2 regions of the Clostridium sp. CM039 genome follow, and region 2 is predicted to be linked to the other one. Evidence: a T-box and tRNA genes for the amino acid it is inferred to sense, from the RefSeq annotation. Region 2 holds a T-box; the other holds one or more tRNA genes.
What was found. The T-box of region 2 lies ahead of thrS (threonine--tRNA ligase). A T-box ahead of a tRNA ligase gene usually reads a tRNA of that ligase, here a tRNA-Thr.
Positions count from the first base shown of each region.

Region 1: it encodes a tRNA-Thr, which carries the amino acid that the T-box ahead of thrS (threonine--tRNA ligase) is inferred to sense. The anticodon was not compared.

Region 1 is NZ_CM143649.1:2,984,300-2,994,268, forward strand. It holds gene ACWJJ2_RS13840 (DHH family phosphoesterase) at 1-564, shown strand, start outside; gene rplI (50S ribosomal protein L9) at 564-1,007, shown strand; gene lonC (Lon family ATP-dependent protease) at 1,078-2,982, shown strand; gene ACWJJ2_RS13855 (replicative DNA helicase) at 3,074-4,405, shown strand; gene ACWJJ2_RS13860 (ParM/StbA family protein) at 4,751-5,806, shown strand; gene ACWJJ2_RS13865 (hypothetical protein) at 5,809-6,186, shown strand; gene ACWJJ2_RS13870 (TM2 domain-containing protein) at 6,331-6,657, shown strand; tRNA gene ACWJJ2_RS13875 (tRNA-Thr) at 6,677-6,752, shown strand; gene ACWJJ2_RS13880 (CopG family transcriptional regulator) at 7,348-7,506, opposite strand; gene ACWJJ2_RS13885 (C40 family peptidase) at 8,017-9,195, shown strand; gene ACWJJ2_RS13890 (3'-5' exoribonuclease YhaM family protein) at 9,475-9,969, shown strand, end outside.
Region 2 is NZ_CM143649.1:3,307,804-3,317,772, reverse strand. It holds gene ACWJJ2_RS15585 (sensor histidine kinase) at 1-1,365, opposite strand, end outside; gene ACWJJ2_RS15580 (response regulator transcription factor) at 1,369-2,049, opposite strand; gene ACWJJ2_RS15575 (C40 family peptidase) at 2,685-3,752, opposite strand; gene ACWJJ2_RS15570 (hypothetical protein) at 4,063-4,317, shown strand; gene ACWJJ2_RS15565 (polysaccharide deacetylase family protein) at 4,483-5,379, shown strand; T-box leader at 5,482-5,684, shown strand; gene thrS (threonine--tRNA ligase) at 5,819-7,756, shown strand; gene ACWJJ2_RS15555 (glutamine--tRNA ligase/YqeY domain fusion protein) at 7,810-9,468, opposite strand; gene ACWJJ2_RS15550 (Gfo/Idh/MocA family protein) at 9,670-9,969, opposite strand, start outside.

The DNA.
Region 1 (9,969 bases), 320 kb from region 2:
ACTGCTGAATTAGTTACTGAGATGATTCAATATATGGTTGACAAGCCTAAACTTAAACATATAGAAGCGGTAAGTCTTTTGGCAGGAATATGTGTGGATACAAAAAATTTCTCTTTTAAAACGGGAGTTAGGACATTTGAAGCAGCAGCTTTTTTAAGGCGTCATGGTGCAGATACTATGGATGTTAAAAAAATGTTTTCTGATGATTTGAGTATTTATTTGAAAAGAGCTGATATTATAAGATCAGCGAAAGTTAAAAATGAAATTGCTGTAGCCGTTTGTCCAGAACTAATAGAGGATACTGTATTAGCTGCCCAAGTTGCGGATGAACTTCTAAATATTACTGGTATCGAAGCGTCGTTTGTTATTGTAAAGACAGGAGATGAAGTATTTATTAGTGGAAGGTCTCTTGGGAAAATAAATGTACAGTTAATACTCGAGACATTAGGGGGAGGCGGACATATGACTATGGCTGGTACGAAATTTACTTCACTGAAACTTGAAGAAGTAGTGGTGAAATTAAATGAAGCTATAGATGAATATTTAAAGGAGGGCGAAAAATAATGAAGGTTATATTATTAAAGGATATTAAAGGCACAGGTAAAAAGGGCGACGTGATAAACGCTGCAGATGGATATGCGAGGAATTTTTTATTTCCTAGGCAATTAGCTAAAGAGGCTACAGACTCAAATATGCACATATTAAATAAAAAAAATGATATTGAAAGAAAAAAGAAAACATCTGAAATTGAGGATGCACAGAAATCAGCTAATGAACTTAAAGATAAAGTTATAAAAATAATTGGTAAAGCTGGAGAGAATGGAAAACTTTTTGGTGCGATTACAACTAAAGATATAGCAATAGCGTTAAATAAACAATGCAATTTAGATATTGATAAAAAGAAAATAGTAACAGATACAATAAAATTATTAGGAACTTATGAAGTAGAAATTAAAATATATCCAGAAATATCTACTAAGATAAAAGTTCTTGTTTGTGAGGAATAATTATATAAACCGAAGGGAGGAAACGCTTTAGTAAATAAATGATAATCATATTTATTAAAGCGGATTACGTTTGAAGACATTATTAGTTAATCAAATTGGAGAACAGGTTGAAAGAGATGCATTACCTCTGGACACACAAATAGACGTTTTATATGAAATAATGAGGAATGTACTAGATGAAGGCACTATAAAGTCTAAAACTATAAAATTTAAACTTCAGAAGCACATTAAAAGTGAAAGTATCTATAGAAGGTTATTCGCTTTAAATAAAATTATCAGCAATGGTAAGGGTATAGAGATAGTGCCTAATGAAAAAAATATACAAGAAGCACTAGATGATACTAATGAATGGTTGACTGATGAAATAGCTAAAAGATATGTGCAAAATAAGATTGAAGCTGAAGTAGAAAAAAATCTAATGGAAAAGCAAGATAAGTATATTGATGAAGTAAGACTTGGAATAATTAAGAAACAAAAAGGGCCTGAAAATGCTAAAACACTTAAAAAATATGCGGATTTAGAAGAACTTGATAGTAGAAAACTTACTAAAAATATACAAGCTATGTTAAGGCCAGAGAGTTTTAGTGAAATAGTTGGTCAGGAAAGAGCTATAAAATCTCTGTTATCTAAAATGGCATCGCCATATCCTCAACACATTATTCTTTATGGGCCACCAGGAGTTGGAAAGACTACTGCGGCGAGGCTTGCTCTTGAGGAAGCTAAAAAGCTAAGTTATACAATTTACCATAAAGATGCTAAATTTGTAGAAGTGGATGGTACAACACTACGGTGGGATCCAAGAGAAATAACAAATCCACTTTTAGGATCTGTACATGACCCGATATATCAGGGAAGTAAAAGAGATCTAGCTGAGGGTGGGATTCCAGAGCCAAAAACAGGTCTTGTAACAGAGGCTCATGGCGGAGTACTATTTATTGATGAAATAGGTGAACTCGATAGTATACTTCAAAATAAATTACTTAAAGTGTTAGAGGATAAAAGAGTTGAGTTTTCATCATCTTATTATGATCCTGAAGACGAAAACACACCTAAATATATAAAATATTTATTTGATAAAGGTGCTCCAGCAGATTTTGTTTTAATAGGAGCTACTACCAAGGAACCATCAGAAATAAATCCGGCATTAAGATCAAGATGTACTGAAGTTTATTTTGAACCATTAACTGCTATGGATATAGAAAATATAGTGGTAAATGCTGCGAATAAATTAGGAGTTAAAATAGGAGATGGCGTTGCGAAAACTATTGGTAGATATACTATTGAAGGAAGAAAAGCTATAAACATTTTAGCAGATGCTTATGGATTTGTACTGCATAATAGAAAATCAGTGGATGCGTCTCAAGTTGAAATTGAGGTTAAGGACTTGTTAGATATTATATCTATAAGTAGACTATCTCCCTATGAGGAATTAGATAAAGAAGTTAAATCTGAAGTTGGCCACATATATGGACTTGGGGTATCAGGATATATAGGATCAACTATAGAAATAGAAACATCAGTATTTGAAGCCAAGGAAAAAGGTAAAGGTCAAGTAAGATTTAATGATACTGCTGGAAGCATGGCTAAGGACTCAGTGTTTAATGCTGCATCCGTAATAAGAAAAACAACAAATAAAGATATTAAGGATTATGACATACATGTAAATATAGTAGGTGGAGGTAAAATTGATGGACCATCGGCTGGAGCCGCTATAACTGTATGTATAATCAGTTCTCTTTTAGACAAACCTGTAAGACAGGATGTTGCAGTAACTGGAGAGATATCCCTTCGGGGTATCATAAAACCAGTAGGTGGCATATTTGAAAAAATTTACGGGGCAAGAAGAAAGGGAATTAAGCTAGTTATAGTTCCGAGTGATAATGAAAAGGAAGTTCCTATTGACCTTAAAGATATTGAAATAAAAACATCATCAAACATTGAAGAGCTAATGAAATTAGTGTTTGAAATAAAATAAATTAACTATAATTAATGGCCCTGTTAAATCATCACCTGCGGTGATGTATTTTTAGCAGGGCATAAAACATTACTTTAGGGGAGATAAAAAAATGGATACACCTCTTAGAAGTTTACCCTATAATTTAGAAGCAGAACAATCAGTTATTGGATCAATGCTTATAGATAAAACCGCGATATCACGAGTAGTAGAAGTTTTAAAAAGTGATGATTTTTACAGAGATTCCCATAAAGGTATATTTAGCGCTATTTTTGATTTATATCAAAAAGACACGCCTATTGACATGATTACTTTACTCGAGCATTTACGTTCTTCTGAAAAGTTAGAAGCATCAGGGGGAATTACTTATATTTCAGAGATAAGTAACTCAATACCCTCCACAGCTAATTTAAGTTCGTACATAAAGATTGTAGAAGATAAATCTACTTTAAGAAAACTTATTAGAGCTTCTACTGAGATTATGGAAAATTGTTATAATAAGCAAGATGATGTAGAAGCTGTAATGGATCTTGCAGAGCAAAAAGTATTTAACATATCACAGAAAAAAAATGCGGGTGACTTTGAACCAATGAACACGGTTCTAGAGCGAGGGTTCTTAGAAATAGAAAGAATATTTAATAATAAAGGGGAAACAACAGGAATATCTAGTGGGTTCCCAGAACTTGATGATAAAACCGCTGGATTTCAAAAGGGTGATATGATTCTTATCGCTGCAAGGCCGTCTATGGGCAAAACTACCTTTGCACTAAATTTAGCAGAGTATGCAGCTCTTAGGCAAGGGAAAAGTGTAGCTGTATTCTCCCTGGAAATGTCTAAGGAACAACTTTCTTATAAACTGCTTTGTTCAGAAGCAAATGTTGACATGTCAAAGCTCAGACATGGTGATTTGGAAGATAGGGACTGGGAAAACATAGCGAAAGCATCCGGACCGCTTGCTGCTGCTAAAATATTCATTGATGATACAGCAGGAACTTCTGTTATGGATATGCGTTCAAAATGTAGAAAATTAAAAATGGAGCATGGCATAGATCTGATAGTTATAGATTATCTTCAACTTATGACTGGTAGCAATACAGAAAGCAGACAGCAAGAAGTATCAGAAATATCAAGATCTATTAAAGCTCTTGCAAAGGAGATGCAGTGCCCTGTTATAGCATTATCACAGCTATCACGTGCTCCAGAGCAAAGAACTGACCATAGGCCTATGTTATCTGATCTTAGAGAGTCAGGGTCTATTGAGCAGGATGCTGACCTTGTTATGTTCTTATACAGAGATGAGTATTATAATGAGGAAACGGAAGATAAAAATGTAGCAGAGCTTATAATAGCAAAACAAAGAAATGGTCCTATAGGCACAGTAAAACTTGCATGGATAGGCCAATTCAGTAAATTTGCAAGACTTGATGTAATTCATAGAGAGTAAGAATACACTAAAGTAGATTTATCTATTAATCTAGATAAATTATGATAGGATAACAAAATTTATAAAATTTTGTTATCCTATTTTTATTTATGTATATATAGTGTGGGAGACGTTGATATGAATAGTGAGCTATTAAGGACATTTCTTTAATGTAGATATATATATGTTTACATTTGTAGATATATAAATATATATATCTATATATTTACAAGTATGTAGATAAACATCTATAAATAGGTTAATAAATATATTTATAAATATTTCATTACAAAAGAAGGATATTAATACATAATATAGAATATATACCGATAAGGAACAATTAGAAAAATTTAGGAGGGAAAATAAATGAACTTAACAGAGATATCAAAAAAATATCCTATATTAAAGAAAGCGTTAGAATCTGTACTAACTGTTGACATAGGAAATACATTTACAAAAACAAGTACCAATGTAACTTTTGCTAGTAGGGTGTCTGCCGTAAGCAAGCATGGTTCTAGGGCTACTGGAATAAGTAACATCACTTGGAATGGAAAGTTATACACCGTAGGTAATAAAGAAGGCAAGCTTAACATGGAATCTAACAAATACATGTCCGATCATTATAAGTTAAACCTGCTTAACGCTATTGCACTAAGTTTTAAGGGGGAAACTAAAATAAAGGTAAGACTCGCTGTGGGACTTCCCGCAGAATATTATATAGACCATAGTATTCCACTTAAAAATGAAATAAAGAAGATGGAAAAACAATCTATAACAATAAATAATATAACATATGATATAGAAATAATAGATGTACAAGTATTTAAACAAGGAGGTACATTAAGTGCTGAAACCATGGAAACATTTACTTATCCAATGTTATTACTTGACTTTGGTGGTGGTACTTTAGATGTATCTCATTGGAAATATGAGAAAGATGAATTTGGTAACAAGGTGCTTGGGATGACTAAGGCTAGTAGTTTTGCACAACATGGGTTTGAGCCAACAATAGAAGCATTACTCACTAAGTTCAACTCTGCTGACGGATCTGATGGTAATTATGATATATCAGATGCTATCGAATATTTAGAAGATGACGAACTACCTTTTGGGGAAGCAAATGTATTAAAAGACATTAAAGATTTAGTATTAAAACCATATGTGGAGAAAGCAATAAGTTCAATTAATAGCTCTTTTAAACCAAATACTTGTAAAGATATAAGAATAATAGGTGGACCTGCAAAGTTACTACTAGAATATTTACAAACAGAGTTCATAAAAACTGAGCCAAAGCTCATAGATAATAAAAACCCTCAATGTGCAAATTCTATACTGTTCGCTGAAAGATATAAAGAATTGCTAGTACTTGAATACTTAGATGGAAATAAAGAAGTTGCTGCAACTACAGTAGCAGGTCAATAATTATGGGAGCACTCCGTAAAACTGTATCATCAAATCTAGGAGAGGAAACAGATAAAGACTTAATTAATTATGTGAGCAATATGGAGAAGAAAGGTATTAATAATTCTAAACTTATAAAGCAGGCTCTGAGATTTTACAGGGACTACGGCAACAAAGTTAAGAAGCTAGATACAGTAGATATTGCAAATATTTTAGATAACCCTGAAGTTAAAAATTATATAGGTAATATAGTTGGAGAGCTTTTTAAAGGTGCTATGCCAAATTCAATTCCACAAATTAACGATGAAGTTATTGTCAAAAAATCAAATGAGAGGGATATAGATTCTGTTGAAAGTGAGTATATGAAAAAACTTAATTGTGTGAAAGATATGTCGTTATAGCTTGGAGTGGCGTTTTCGTCACTCCTTTTTACTTTAAGAATCATAATTATTTTAAAAACACTTAGCCCATACATATAGTAAAATGATACCATATATGATAAAATGTAAGAAAGGCATTCAAAATAAGCTAAAAAGGGTGATCTAATGTTCTGTCCTAGTTGTGGATCTCAAAACGAAGATAGCTCTAATTTTTGTAAAATATGTGGGATTAATTTATTAATTCAACCTAATACGACTGGTGAACGGATTATTAGTGAAAAAAACTGGTTAGTTGCTTTATTGCTGTGTATTTTTGTTGGGGCATTTGGTATTCATAGATTTTATGTAGGTAAAATAGGTACGGGAATTTTAATGATTTTAACCTTTGGTGGTTTTGGAATATGGGTGTTAGTTGATATTATTTTGATTGCTACTAATTCATTTAAAGATATAAATGGGTTGCAACTAAATAAAAACATGTATAGGTATTAGTTTAAATTGTTTTGTATATGCTGAAATAGCTCAGTTGGTAGAGTAACGCACTCGTAACGCGTAGGTCGAGGGTTCGATCCCCTTTTTCAGCTCCAAGTTTGTAATATGGAAACAAATATTTTTTAGCACTGGCATAACTGCTGGTGCTTTTTTGTACGTTCAGCAGAGCAAAAGTAGACAGACGGTGAGTTATAAAGTGGCATAGTATGAATAGAAATATAGTAAAACGTAGCTTGGGGGTAGAGAAATCTATCTCCAGGCTTTTATATTTAACGGATTGATTAATATTACATATATTGGGTAATAATACTGATAGACAGAACAAATAAGAGGAAACAATCGTGTTTTATTAGCACTAGAAGTGTAATTATATATAAGGTGAGGTTGAATATAAATGAAAAAGATAAAAGTGAAAGTTGGAGTAGATAAAAGTAAATTAATAAAAGGTAACAAACGAATTGTTGCTTGTGGCAAGAACTTTTAACGATATTTCAGAAGAAAATTCTCATATTCCCATAAATGGGAGTTGATTACCATGACAAAGAGAAAACTTCAGCGGGAGTATAAATTTACTTCTGAAGTCGTTAATGCAGCTCCTTCGGAGCTGTTGAAGCACCGAGGATTATAATTTAAAAGGATAGTAAAAAAGTAGTTGAGAGTTATATCTTAACTACTTTTTTAGTGTAGCATTTATTTCAGAATACTTTCAAGGAGGAGTCTTATTCCTTCACTTTTATTTATATTACTTGCCTTGCAAAAACTTTTTAGGGCATTTGATAGTTCTTCACTTATTCTCACATGAATCAATTCACTTTTAGAATTTTCAATTTTCTTTCTTCCTCTGGGCATAATTATCACCTCGCAAGATTCGTGTTACATAAAATAAGCTCATAGATGCTAAATAGAATGTTGTAACACAATAATAATTATAATACATTTTAACAAATATTACCACGTAATTGAATTGAGAAATATAAAGATTATTTGTATAATTATATCCTCGTTTTATTTGATTTAATAAGTGGAATACAGGTAAAAGTCATGAAAATCAGTGGTTTTTTATAAATTATATGTATATAAAAAATTATTACTTTCTGTTACAATGGTATTGTACAAAAAAAAGGAAAAATTTGTGACATTGGTATTAGTCTTAAATTAAAGGGGAAGATTGATGTAAAAATATGAATAGTACTAGTTATAATAAGTAGACAAGCTAAATTCTCAAAATATTTCCTGGAAAATATTGCAGAGACTAAAAATGCAAGTAAAACTCTAGGAGAAAAAAATAAAACATTTACATTAGAAATAATTTACATATTTCGATAATTCATATTCATTTAAAATATAGGAGGTAAGCATATGAAAAAAAGAGTAGCTTTTATAGCAATGTTATTAACTATGGCGGGTTCACATGTTGTGTTCGCTGATAATGGAACGGTGACTGCAAGTTCATTATATGTCAGGCAAAAATCATCAATTTCATCATCAATTATATCTTCTCTTGCGAGAAATGCGAAGGTAGAGACACTTGGTAAAGAAGGGGAATTCTATAAAATAAATTATAAAGGACAAACTGGATATGTACATAGCTCATATATAAAAATATCGGCAAATACGTCTGGTTCTACGAGTACAACAAATGGAGCGGGGACGTCAGGAACAGTAACAACAGATTATTTAAATGTAAGAACAGGATTCGGGATAAATTATTCTGTTGCTAATGTTATTACACGCGGAACTAAAGTGACAATGTATGAAAAATCAAATGGTTTTTGTAAGATAAATTATGGTGGCAAAACAGGTTATGTAAGTGAGCAATATGTGAAAGCTACAACAGCACAGGATTCAAACACAGATAGTACAAGCAGTGTGATTACTGGAATTGGTAATATTACAGCATCAAGTTTAAATGTAAGAAAAACGGCGTCTATGGGTAATAATATCATGGGCACAATAAAAATAAATGCAAAAGTGGATTTGTATGGAACACAAAATGATTTTTATAAAATCAAGTATAATGGACAATGGGGATATATAGCTAAAACATACGTAAGCCTAGGTAATGACACTCCAAGTAGAGGTGATGTCATAGAAAATGACTCAAATGGACAACAAGGTACTGCAACAAAAAACATAGAGAGTTTAATCTCGCAGTTAAACACGTTTTTAGGAATGCCATACTTATGGGGTGGTACAACACCAGCGAAGTTTAATTCTAATGGCAAATATGTAAGTGGGGGTTTTGATTGTTCAGGTCTTATACAATATGCTTATAAAAACATAGGTATAAATTTACCTAGAACGACTATGGACCAAATAAATATAGGTACCTCAGTTAATATAAATAGTCTCCAAAAAGGTGATTTAGTATTCTTTAGGACAAATCCAGCATCGCCTTCCCAAGCATCTCACGGGGGAATATATATTGGTAATAATAAATTTATACAATCTCCCAAAACTGGTGATGTTGTAAAAATATCTGAATTAACTGGATATTATAAAAGTAATTTTATAATAGGAAAAAGAGTAGTAAAATAAGTATATTTAATATAAACCAGGAATAATTAATATAAAAAATGAATGTATGATTTTTATTAAATCATACATTCATTTTTTATATCCAATTTATAATAATTAAAAAAGAATTAAAAATATTTCTTAACTTAAGGATTTCTAAATTTTACAAACAATATTGATGTATAATTAAAAGGTATATTAAAGTTATGTAATTTAATTGATTGACATAGAGATATTAAGCACTTGTATCGGCATAATGTATTAGATATAATAAGTTTATTACAATATAAGGAGATAAATATGGAAATGAAGAAGATAAGTGGAATGAAGAAAGGTGATAGGATTGAAGGTTTTTATGTTATAAAATCTGTAGATAGCAAGGTTTCCAACAACAGTAACACAAATAAATATTTGGATTTTAATTTAGGGGATGCCACCGGTGATATAAATGCAAAACTTTGGGAATGGAATGAAAAATTAGAAAATACATTTAAACAAAGCATCTTAGTGAAAATTAAGGGCACGGTAAATGAGTGGAGAGGAAAGCTTCAATTAAAAGTTGAAGCGATAAGACTAACTGAGGAAAAAGATGGAGTAAGCATTTGTGATTATGTTGCAGTGGCACCGTATTCACCAGAAAAAATGTATGATGATATTTTAAATTATTTATCTAAAATCAAAAATATAGATATTCAAAATATAGTTACCAATATTTTAGGGCATAATGAGGAAAAGCTAATGCATTATCCAGCTGCTAAGTCTAACCATCACTCTATAAGATCAGGTCTGTTATAT
Region 2 (9,969 bases):
CGCGCCTTCTTTACTTTCCACTTCTATATTTGCTTTATGAATGGTTAATATATTGCGTACAATAGTGAGACCTATCCCTGAGCCTTCCATTTCATGTCTACTTTTATCTCCCCTATAGAGCCTTTCGAATATATAAGGTAAGTCTTCTTCCTTAATACCAATGCCTGTATCTTCTATTTTTAATATTACTTTTTCATCAGCTTCTTTTAAAGCAATATCAATTTTCCCCTGCTTGGGAGTAAATTTAACTGCATTTGAAAGCAAGTTAATAATTACCTGTTTTATTTTATCTCTGTCTCCTAAAATGTTGCATTGTTTACTTGTGTTTAACTCTAAGGTCATGTTAATATTCTTATTTTCTGTTATTAATTCAAATTCTTTTACAACTGAAGAAAGGATATCTTTCAAAGAAATTTTCTCCGTGTTTAATGCTATTTCTTCTCCTTCAACCTCTTTTAATGCATTTAAGTTGTCTATAAGCTTTCCAAATCTAATAACTTCTTCATTAAGATAAGTCAATCTTTCATTATCTACGGGGAAAATACCATCAATCATAGCTTCAAAATTATTTTGTAAAATATTAAGAGGCGTTCTGACTTCATGAGATATATCTGATATTAACCTCTTTCTAAGGACATCCTGATGCTGAAGCTTTTCTCCAAGTGTATTTATGCTATTTCTTAAATCTTCAAGTTCTAAAATGCTACTCTTATCATTTGCCCTTGCATTATAGTTTCCATTTGAAAGATTGACTGAAATCTTTGAAACTTGCCTAAGCGGAGTAGAGAATTGCTTCGAAATAAAAAGACTAATTAATATTGTTATTAAAATTGAAAGTACAACACTTAAAATAATACTCTTATTTATTGAGAGTTTAAAATCCACATCCTCTTTGGATAATAGAACTGGTGCGTATTGCCCTATTTCTATGTATCCTACAATCTTGTCCTTAGATTTTATTTCAAAGGTACTTGTAGTATAAACCCCTTCATTTTTGACGTGCATAGTGATATTAGTATTGTTAACTATGTCATTAGCGTTCATTCCCCAAACGGCTTTTTTATTTTCATCCTTAAGAGTAAGGCAGTATCTACTCATATAGGCTTCATGCATAATTTCTATTCCTGAAGTTTCTGACCACTTACCATTTTTTTTATATACTTCTTCTAAATATTTTACTATTCTAATATCCCTCTTATTTTGTATTTCGACTAAGTACCTGTTGAAGGTTCTTGATATTGTTATATTCACTAAAAGTGTAGATAAAAAAAGTGCTAATATAGAGGTGCATACCAAAATAATACTTAACCTTTTTCTTATGCTTTGCGTAAATTTTATACTTCGCATAAAGTTTATGATTCTCATAAATTAATCACCACCAAATTTATAACCAATTCTAGTTACGGTTATTACATATTTAGGATTTCTACTGTCTTCTTCTATTTTTTTACGTATATTTTTAATGTGTACATCTATCGTTCTATCAAAACCTTGAAAATCTATTCCCATTATTCTCTCAATAAGCTGCTCTCTTGTGAATACTTTTCCCCTGTTAGATGAAAGAATATGCACTATGTCAAATTCATTTGGTGTAAGAGCTATTTCTGTCCCGCGTACCTTAATTATTCTTTTGTCATAATTAATTTCTAAATCTCCATTATTATAAACTTTTGTTTCAAACTTATTTACATTAATCCTTCTAAATAAAGCATTTACTCTTGCTGTTAGTTCTCGCGGGCTGAAAGGCTTAACAAGATACTCATCTGCTCCAAGGTTTAATCCTTGTATTCTATCTTCTAATGTACCCTTTGCCGTAAGCATAAATATATGCACTTCAGAAATTTTTCTTAGCACACCGCACACCTCTTCGCCAGATATGTCCGGTAGCATTAGATCCAAAATAACTAATCTGAATTCAATTTTTTCGAAAAGTTTTATGCCTTCCAGTCCCTTTGTGGTGCAATGTACTCTATAGCCTTCTTTTTCAAGATATGCTTTTAATATTTCTGAAACCTTTTCTTCATCTTCAATAATCAATATATTATCCATGTTTAATTACCCCTTCTTTAATCCTAATAGTTGATAGTTACACATTTTTATATTATAAAAGCTAAAAGGTTGTTAACCGTCCCCACTTATTTCTTGAATAAAAAGACAAATGATTGTTAACTGTCCCTACTTGTTTAAATTAAATTCCGATCATTATTATATTCCCCTAAGGTTTAGCATAATCGATATATACAGGAATTGATAACATGAAAGTGAAATTCTGCAAGAAAAATCAATTGTCTAATGCTGTTATTACTATGATAACCGAAACTCATCCTAATATAAAGATATCCAAATAAAATGCGCTTAAAAATACCATAAATTCAATATTCATCCTATTTCAAAGGTTAATAAAGAGCTATTAGTAATCATGGATACTAAGATTTGTAATATGATAAAGTAAATTATAATCATAGAAAAAATTTATCAAAAACTTATGTAGTTGTTATGAAGATTATCAATTTGGAATTATTTTGTGAAAATAAACTCCTCGTAAAACTTTAAAAACGATTAACAATTATAACTAATAATTGTTAACCGTCCCCACTATGTTGTATGGTAAACATAAAATTCTCTTTCGTTTGCACGTCACAAAGGAGAAATTTTATGCTTTACTATTTTTAATTATGTACTTTCTATTTCACTCGTCTAGCTGATATAAAATCTGATCTTGTCATAGCTGAAACTTTAACCACATCTCCTGTACTAGGAGCATGTATATATGTATTATTCCCTACATATATACCTACATGATGGGGATTACCAACGCTTCCAAACAACACCAAATCTCCGGATTGAAGGCTATTTCTAGACACTTGTACGCCATCCTTTATCTGATCAAAGGTTGTCCTTCCTATGGATACTCCAAAATGTGCATATACATATTGCGTAAATCCTGAGCAATCAAATCCCGCTGGCGATGAACCGCCCCATAAATATGGTGTGCCAAGAAAGTTAGAGGCATAGGCTATTACAGCATTACTTGATGGAGTAACTGCGCCTCTTGAAGGTGTAAATTTAGGTGATGCTTCATTTGCTTTTGTTATGTTTTTAGTTGCTAATATTTGTGGATTGCTTGTCCCTACTGGAAGAAGTTTTTCCTTGCTATTTCGCTCAGCCAGTAATTTGTTTTGTGATTCTTTAGTTGCGATCATCTTATTTAACTTCTGCTTATTTTCTACTTGTAGACTCAATAATACCTTCTTTGTCTTGTTTAAATTTTGCTGTTTTTCATTTAATTCTTTTCTGGTATCTTCAAACTCATCCATTACTTTTTTATCATACTCTATAACGGTTTTTATATTTTCTACTCTTGATACAAAATCACCGAAACTCTCTGAATCAAGTATTATGCTCGCATACCCATTAAACCCGTTTATGTACATGGTTCTCATCCTACTATTAAATACCTTCTGTTCTTTTTCAGCCTCTTTTTCGACCTGATTAATCTCCACTGCGGCACTTTCAATTGCCTTTTCAGTTTTAGATATTTTATCTTTATTCTCTTCTGTTTTAGCCATGTTTTGTTGAATTTCATTATCAAATTCTTCTATTTTCATTTCGATTTTTTCTCTTTGTCCTTCAATTTTAGATAATGAGTCATTCTTCTGCACCTCTGCATTTGGTCCAACAGCTAATACAGTTACGTTTGAATTAAAAATTAATATCATCATAACTGCAAGATTTCTTAATGCATTCTTCATTAGTACATCCCCTTCATTTGTTTAGAATTTATAACTTCCTAAGAAATATACCACAGTTTTATGTATTTGTTATGAAAATTGTCCATTTTTATGCAATTGGGAAACATTACATAAAATAAACTTCTCGTGAAACCTGACAAAACGGTTAACAATTATATTAATAATTGTTAACCGTCCCCCACTTTGTCTGCAAAAACATTACCTTATTTATTAAAAAAACCCATTATTTATTAATGCAGAAGTTGAGTTATAACACATTGCAGTGTATAATATTGTCGATTGGTAAGTTTTACAAGGAAGGAGAGTAAGAATGAAAAAGAAAAATATTATTTCCATAATGCTTGTTAGTGCCCTATTTTTAAATTCAATATTTTTTTATTTCTTTAATAACAGTAAAATAAATGCTAATAAACTCAAAATTGAATCTTTAAGAATCGAATTTGATTCTCTAAAAGGTGAAAATCAGACTTTAACAAAGACAAATTATCAATTGATTGAAACAGCTTCTAGCGTTTCAGAAAAAGTTAATAGGTTTAAATCATCTCCTTCGGAGCTGAAGTATTAACGACCTCAGAAGGAGCTTTATACTTCCACTGAAGTTCTCTGTGTGTTCGGGGGATGTAACTCCCACTTATAGAAGTTGGAGACTTCCTTCTGAAATGTCGTTAAACCTATTACAAATTGATATAGATAATATATGTACATGAATATAAAAAAGGAAGGTATTACTATGAGAATTTCAATCATAGAAAAAAAGCACTCATTAAAATTCCTAATAGTAAAAATTTCTATTTTTACTTTATGCATTACTTCGTTTTTAGGAGTCGCAGTTAGCCAAGTAACCGTAGTTTCAAGTGAACATCAACATAGTTTATTGTCGCATCAAATAGCTCAGATTCATGAGGACAATAAGAAGTTAAAATCACAAAATAAGATCCTCGAAAGTACTATCAAAAAGGATGAAGTCTTATATAAATCCAAATTAGATAATACTAAAATAGCTTATTTAACCTTCGATGACGGGGTATCTAGCAACACTTTACAAATTTTAAAAGTCCTAAAAAAATATAATATTAAGGCTACTTTTTTTGTAAATGGTCACCCTGAATCAAGATTTTTGTATAAACAAATTTCTGACGATGGGCACACTTTAGCTAATCACACTTACAGTCATGATTATAATAGTATTTATGCATCGCCAGATAATTTTAAAAAAGACGTAAAAAAATTAGATTCGTTCCTTACTGAAATTACAGGTAAAAAGCCTAGTCATATTTTAAGATATCCTGGTGGCTCTAATAATACTATTAGTCACAGTTACGGTGGCATGGAAATAATGAGCACTGTAATTAGTGAAATGAATAAGGATGGTTATAAATACTTTGATTGGAATGTTGATTCTAGTGATGCTTCCGCTTTTTGTCAGCACAAACATAAGATTATAGAATCAGTTTTAACTCAATCTAGTCGGACTAAACACGCCATTATATTAATGCATGATTTAAATCCAAAAACCACAACAGTTGAAGCCTTACCTGAAATTATTGAGGGTCTTACAAATCAAGGTTTCATCTTTGATGTACTCTCTGAAAATACTTATCCACCACAATTTAAAGTAGTAAAATAGAAAATCTTACCTACTATTTATTTTGTTGAAAACGCCTAAATAACTTTATTTGCTACCTTGACATCTTTAGTGCAAGTGCTATAATTAATATAAATATAATAATTTAATTCTACGAAGAGAAAAGTAAGCCATGGCACATTTACAGAGAAAGGATACCTTAGCTGGAAGTATTCTTAAATGAAATTGGCTGAAGACTGCCTCTGAGTGACTTCAATAAAGTCCGGTAATTCCGTTATAATTATTAAGTGGTTTATTTTATAAACAATTTGGGTGGAACCGCGGGAAATTATAATCTCGTCCCAATTCTATAATTAGAATTGGGACGGGTTTTTTTTGTTTTATAAAAATATAGGTTTAAAGAATTGTGCATAATATTTATGCTAGTGTTATTTCTCAAATATGACTTAACCCTATAAGATAAAAGAAAGGAGCAATACATATGATAAACATTAAATTAAAAGATGGTTCAATTAAAACTTATGAATCTGAAATGACTGTAATTGAAATTGCGAAAGATATTAGTGAGGGCCTTGCACGAGTTGCTTGTGCTGGAATGGTTAATGATGAAATCGTAGATTTACGTTATAAAATCACTAAGGACTGCGATGTTAGTATATTAACCTTTGATAGCGAAGAAGGTAAAAAAGCCTTTAGGCATAGTGCTACTCATATTTTAGCTCAAGCAGTAAAGAGATTGTTCCCTAGTACAAAACTTGCCATCGGACCTGCTATAGATGGGGGTTTCTACTATGATTTTGATAAACAAGATTCTTTCTCAGCAGATGAAATTAAACAAATCGAAGTAGAAATGAAAAAGATTGTTAAAGAAGATCTTCCAATAGAAAGATTCGAGCTTGAAAGAGATGAAGCTATTGCTTTTATGGAAGAAAGAGATGAAAATTTCAAAGTTCAATTAATTGAAGACCTACCAGTTGACGCAAAATTATCATTCTACAAACATGGCGAATTTACAGATCTTTGTGCGGGACCACATTTAATGTCTACAAAGTATGTAAAGGCATTTAAACTTACTCAAGTTGCAGGAGCTTACTGGAGAGGTAACGAGAAAAACAAGATGCTTAGCCGTATATACGGAACTGCCTTCACTAAAAAATCCGATTTAGATGCTCATATAGAGAAGATGGAAGATGCTAAAAAAAGAGACCATAACAAGCTTGGCCGTGAACTAAAATTCTTTACAACATCAGATGTTATAGGTCAAGGTTTGCCTCTACTTATGCCTAATGGCGCAAGGGTAATCCAATTATTACAACGTTTTGTTGAAGATGAGGAAGAAAAAAGAGGTTATGTTTTAACTAAGACTCCTCTTATGGCTAAGAGCGATTTATATAAAATGTCTGGTCACTGGGATCATTATAAAGATGGAATGTTTGTCCTTGGTGATGAATCTAAAAATGAGGAAGTCATGGCACTTCGCCCAATGACATGCCCATTCCAATTTACAATTTATAATGCAGATCAAAAGAGTTATCGTGACCTTCCAATTAGATATGGGGAGACTTCAACTTTATTTAGAAATGAATCTTCCGGTGAAATGCATGGTCTTATGAGAGTACGTCAGTTCACTATTTCAGAGGGTCATTTAGTTGTTACCCCTGAGCAATTAGAAGAAGAATTTAAAGATGTTATAAATTTAATTAACTATGTAATGAAAACACTTGGAATCGAAAATGATATTACTTACAGATTCTCTAAATGGGATCCAAAAAATAAAGATAAGTATATTAACAACCCTGAGGCTTGGGCAGAAACTGAATCGAAGATGAAAGATATACTAGATCACTTAGGAATAAATTATAAAACAGCTATTGGTGAAGCTGCTTTCTACGGTCCTAAGCTTGACCTTCAATTCAAAAATGTTCATGGTAAAGAAGATACTATAATTACAGTGCAAATTGACTTCGCACTGCCAGATAGATTTGACATGACTTATATTGATAAAGATGGAGTTAAAAAGCGTCCATATGTTATCCATAGAACTTCTATTGGTTGCTATGAGCGAACACTTGCAATGCTTATAGAAAAATATGCTGGTGCCTTCCCAACTTGGCTTGCACCACTACAAGTTAAGGTATTACCTATTTCTGAAAAATATCATGATTATGCAGAAAAGGTAGTTGCAAAGCTTAAGGAATCAAGAATCAGATCCTCTGCAGACTTTAGAGCAGAAAAAATTGGCTACAAGATTCGTGAAGCTCGTAATGAAAGAGCCCCTTTCCTATTAATAGTTGGTGAAAAAGAGGCAGAACTAAATGAAGTCTCTGTTAGAAGCCGCAAAAATGGTGATGAAGGTGCAACTTCTTTAGACTCATTTATTTCAAGAATTAAAGAAGAAATAGAAACTAAACTATTATAATTAAAAAAAGCAAGTACAGGATAAAATCTTGTACTTGCTTTTTTTATTAACTTTTATTTATTAATTTTAAATGAACTTTTTAAAGATGCTATTCTGTTAAACACTATTTTATCATCGGTTGTGTATCTAGAATCTACATTAAAATATCCATGTCTGAAGAATTGAAATTTATCTTGTGGTTTTGAATTCTTCATATTTGGTTCTATAAACCCTTGTAATATTTCTATAGAATCCGGATTTATTTGATCTATGAAAGTTTTTCCTTCTTCTTGCTTCTCATCTAAAATTAAAGGCTCATATAACCTAAATTCTGCAGGCACTGCATTTACTACATCTACAAAGTGAATTGTTCCTTTAACTTTTCTCCCTGTAAATCCACTACCACTCTTAGTCTCTGGGTCATAAGTACAATGAATTTCACATATATTTCCGTCAGCATCTTTAATCATTTCATTACATTTTATAAAGTATGCTCCCTTAAGCCTTACTTCGTTACCTATGAACAATCTAAAGTATTTCTTAGGTGGATTTTCCATGAAATCTTCTCGTTCTATATATATTTCTCTTGAGAATGAGACTTGGCGAGTTCCCATTTCTGGATTTTCTTGATTATTCTCAATTTCAAGCATTTCCACTTGAGCTTCTGGGTAATTTGTAATAACTACTTTTAATGGTCTTAAAACTGCCATAGTTCTAAGCGCCTTTGGACTTAAATCTTCTCTTATAAAGTGCTCTAGCATTTGTCCATCTACAGTGCTGTTACCTTTTGCAACGCCAATTTCTCTGCAAAAATTGCGTATAGCTTCTGGTGTGTAGCCACGACGCCTTAGTCCTGCTATAGTTGGCATACGTGGGTCATCCCAAGCATCTACAATTCCTTCGTCTACTAATTGCTTAAGATTTCTTTTACTCATTACTGTATTTGTTATATTTAATCTTGCGAACTCTATTTGTCTTGGCTTACTTTCCATTTCGCATTGATTTACTACCCAATCATATAATGGACGATGGTCTTCAAATTCTAAAGTACAAATCGAATGTGTAATACCCTCAATTGCATCTTCTATTGGATGCGCATAATCATACATAGGATAAATACACCATTTATCTCCTGTATTATGATGCACCGCATGAGATATACGATAAATTATTGGATCTCTCATGTTTATATTAGGAGAACTCATATTAATTTTAGCTCTTAGAACCTTAGATCCATCAACGAATTCACCTTTTCTCATACGGTCAAATAGATCTAGGTTCTCTTCCACAGTTCTATTTTTGTATGGACTTTCTTTACCTGGCTCTCTTAAAGTACCTCTGTACTCTTTCATTTCCTCAGCTGTAAGATCGCACACATAAGCCATATTCTTTTTTATTAATAATACAGCACGTTTATACATTTCATCAAAATAGTTTGATGCAAAAAATAAATCATCCCACTTGAATCCAAGCCATTTTACATCTTCTTCTATAGATTTAACGTACTCTTTGTCTTCTTTTGCTGGGTTAGTATCATCAAAACGTAAGTTTGTCTTACCTTTAAATTCATCTGCTAATTCAAAATTTAAAATAATTGACTTTGCATGCCCAATATGCAAATATCCGTTTGGCTCTGGTGGAAAACGAGTAATTATTTTTTTGTGTTTTCCGCTTTCTATATCTTCCTTAACAATATTTCTTATAAAATTTGATGAAGTCGTTTTATTTTCCATATTTGACACCTTCCTTTTAATCTAGCATACTTTATGCTAATCATATCTTGTATGCTTATCATACCTTGTATACCTCACATACCTTGTAAGTCTTACCTATATGCTAATAAATATATCACAAAAACAGTTTTTTTTCTACGTAGCGCGGTATTAAATGTTATGCTTTTTAAGTATCCCGTTTTGTTTATAGTGGTTTAATGCCTATCTCCCATACACCTTATCAATTATTCTCTGGCATTTTAATGCATCTGAGAAATCGCCATCAATGCCATCGCTGCAATTATTATAAATTTTATTAGCAAAATTTATAAGTGAAGCTGTATGACAATTTTGGAAAAATCCTAGGGAGTTCCTTTTGTCAGCATAATATTTTAATAGACTATCTCCTGATGCTACATTTTTAATTTCTGTTGAGCTACTTTCATATCTATATATTTCAATTTCATAAGGATTATTAAAATTAATTTTTATACTACCTTTGCTACCATAAACTACGAAATC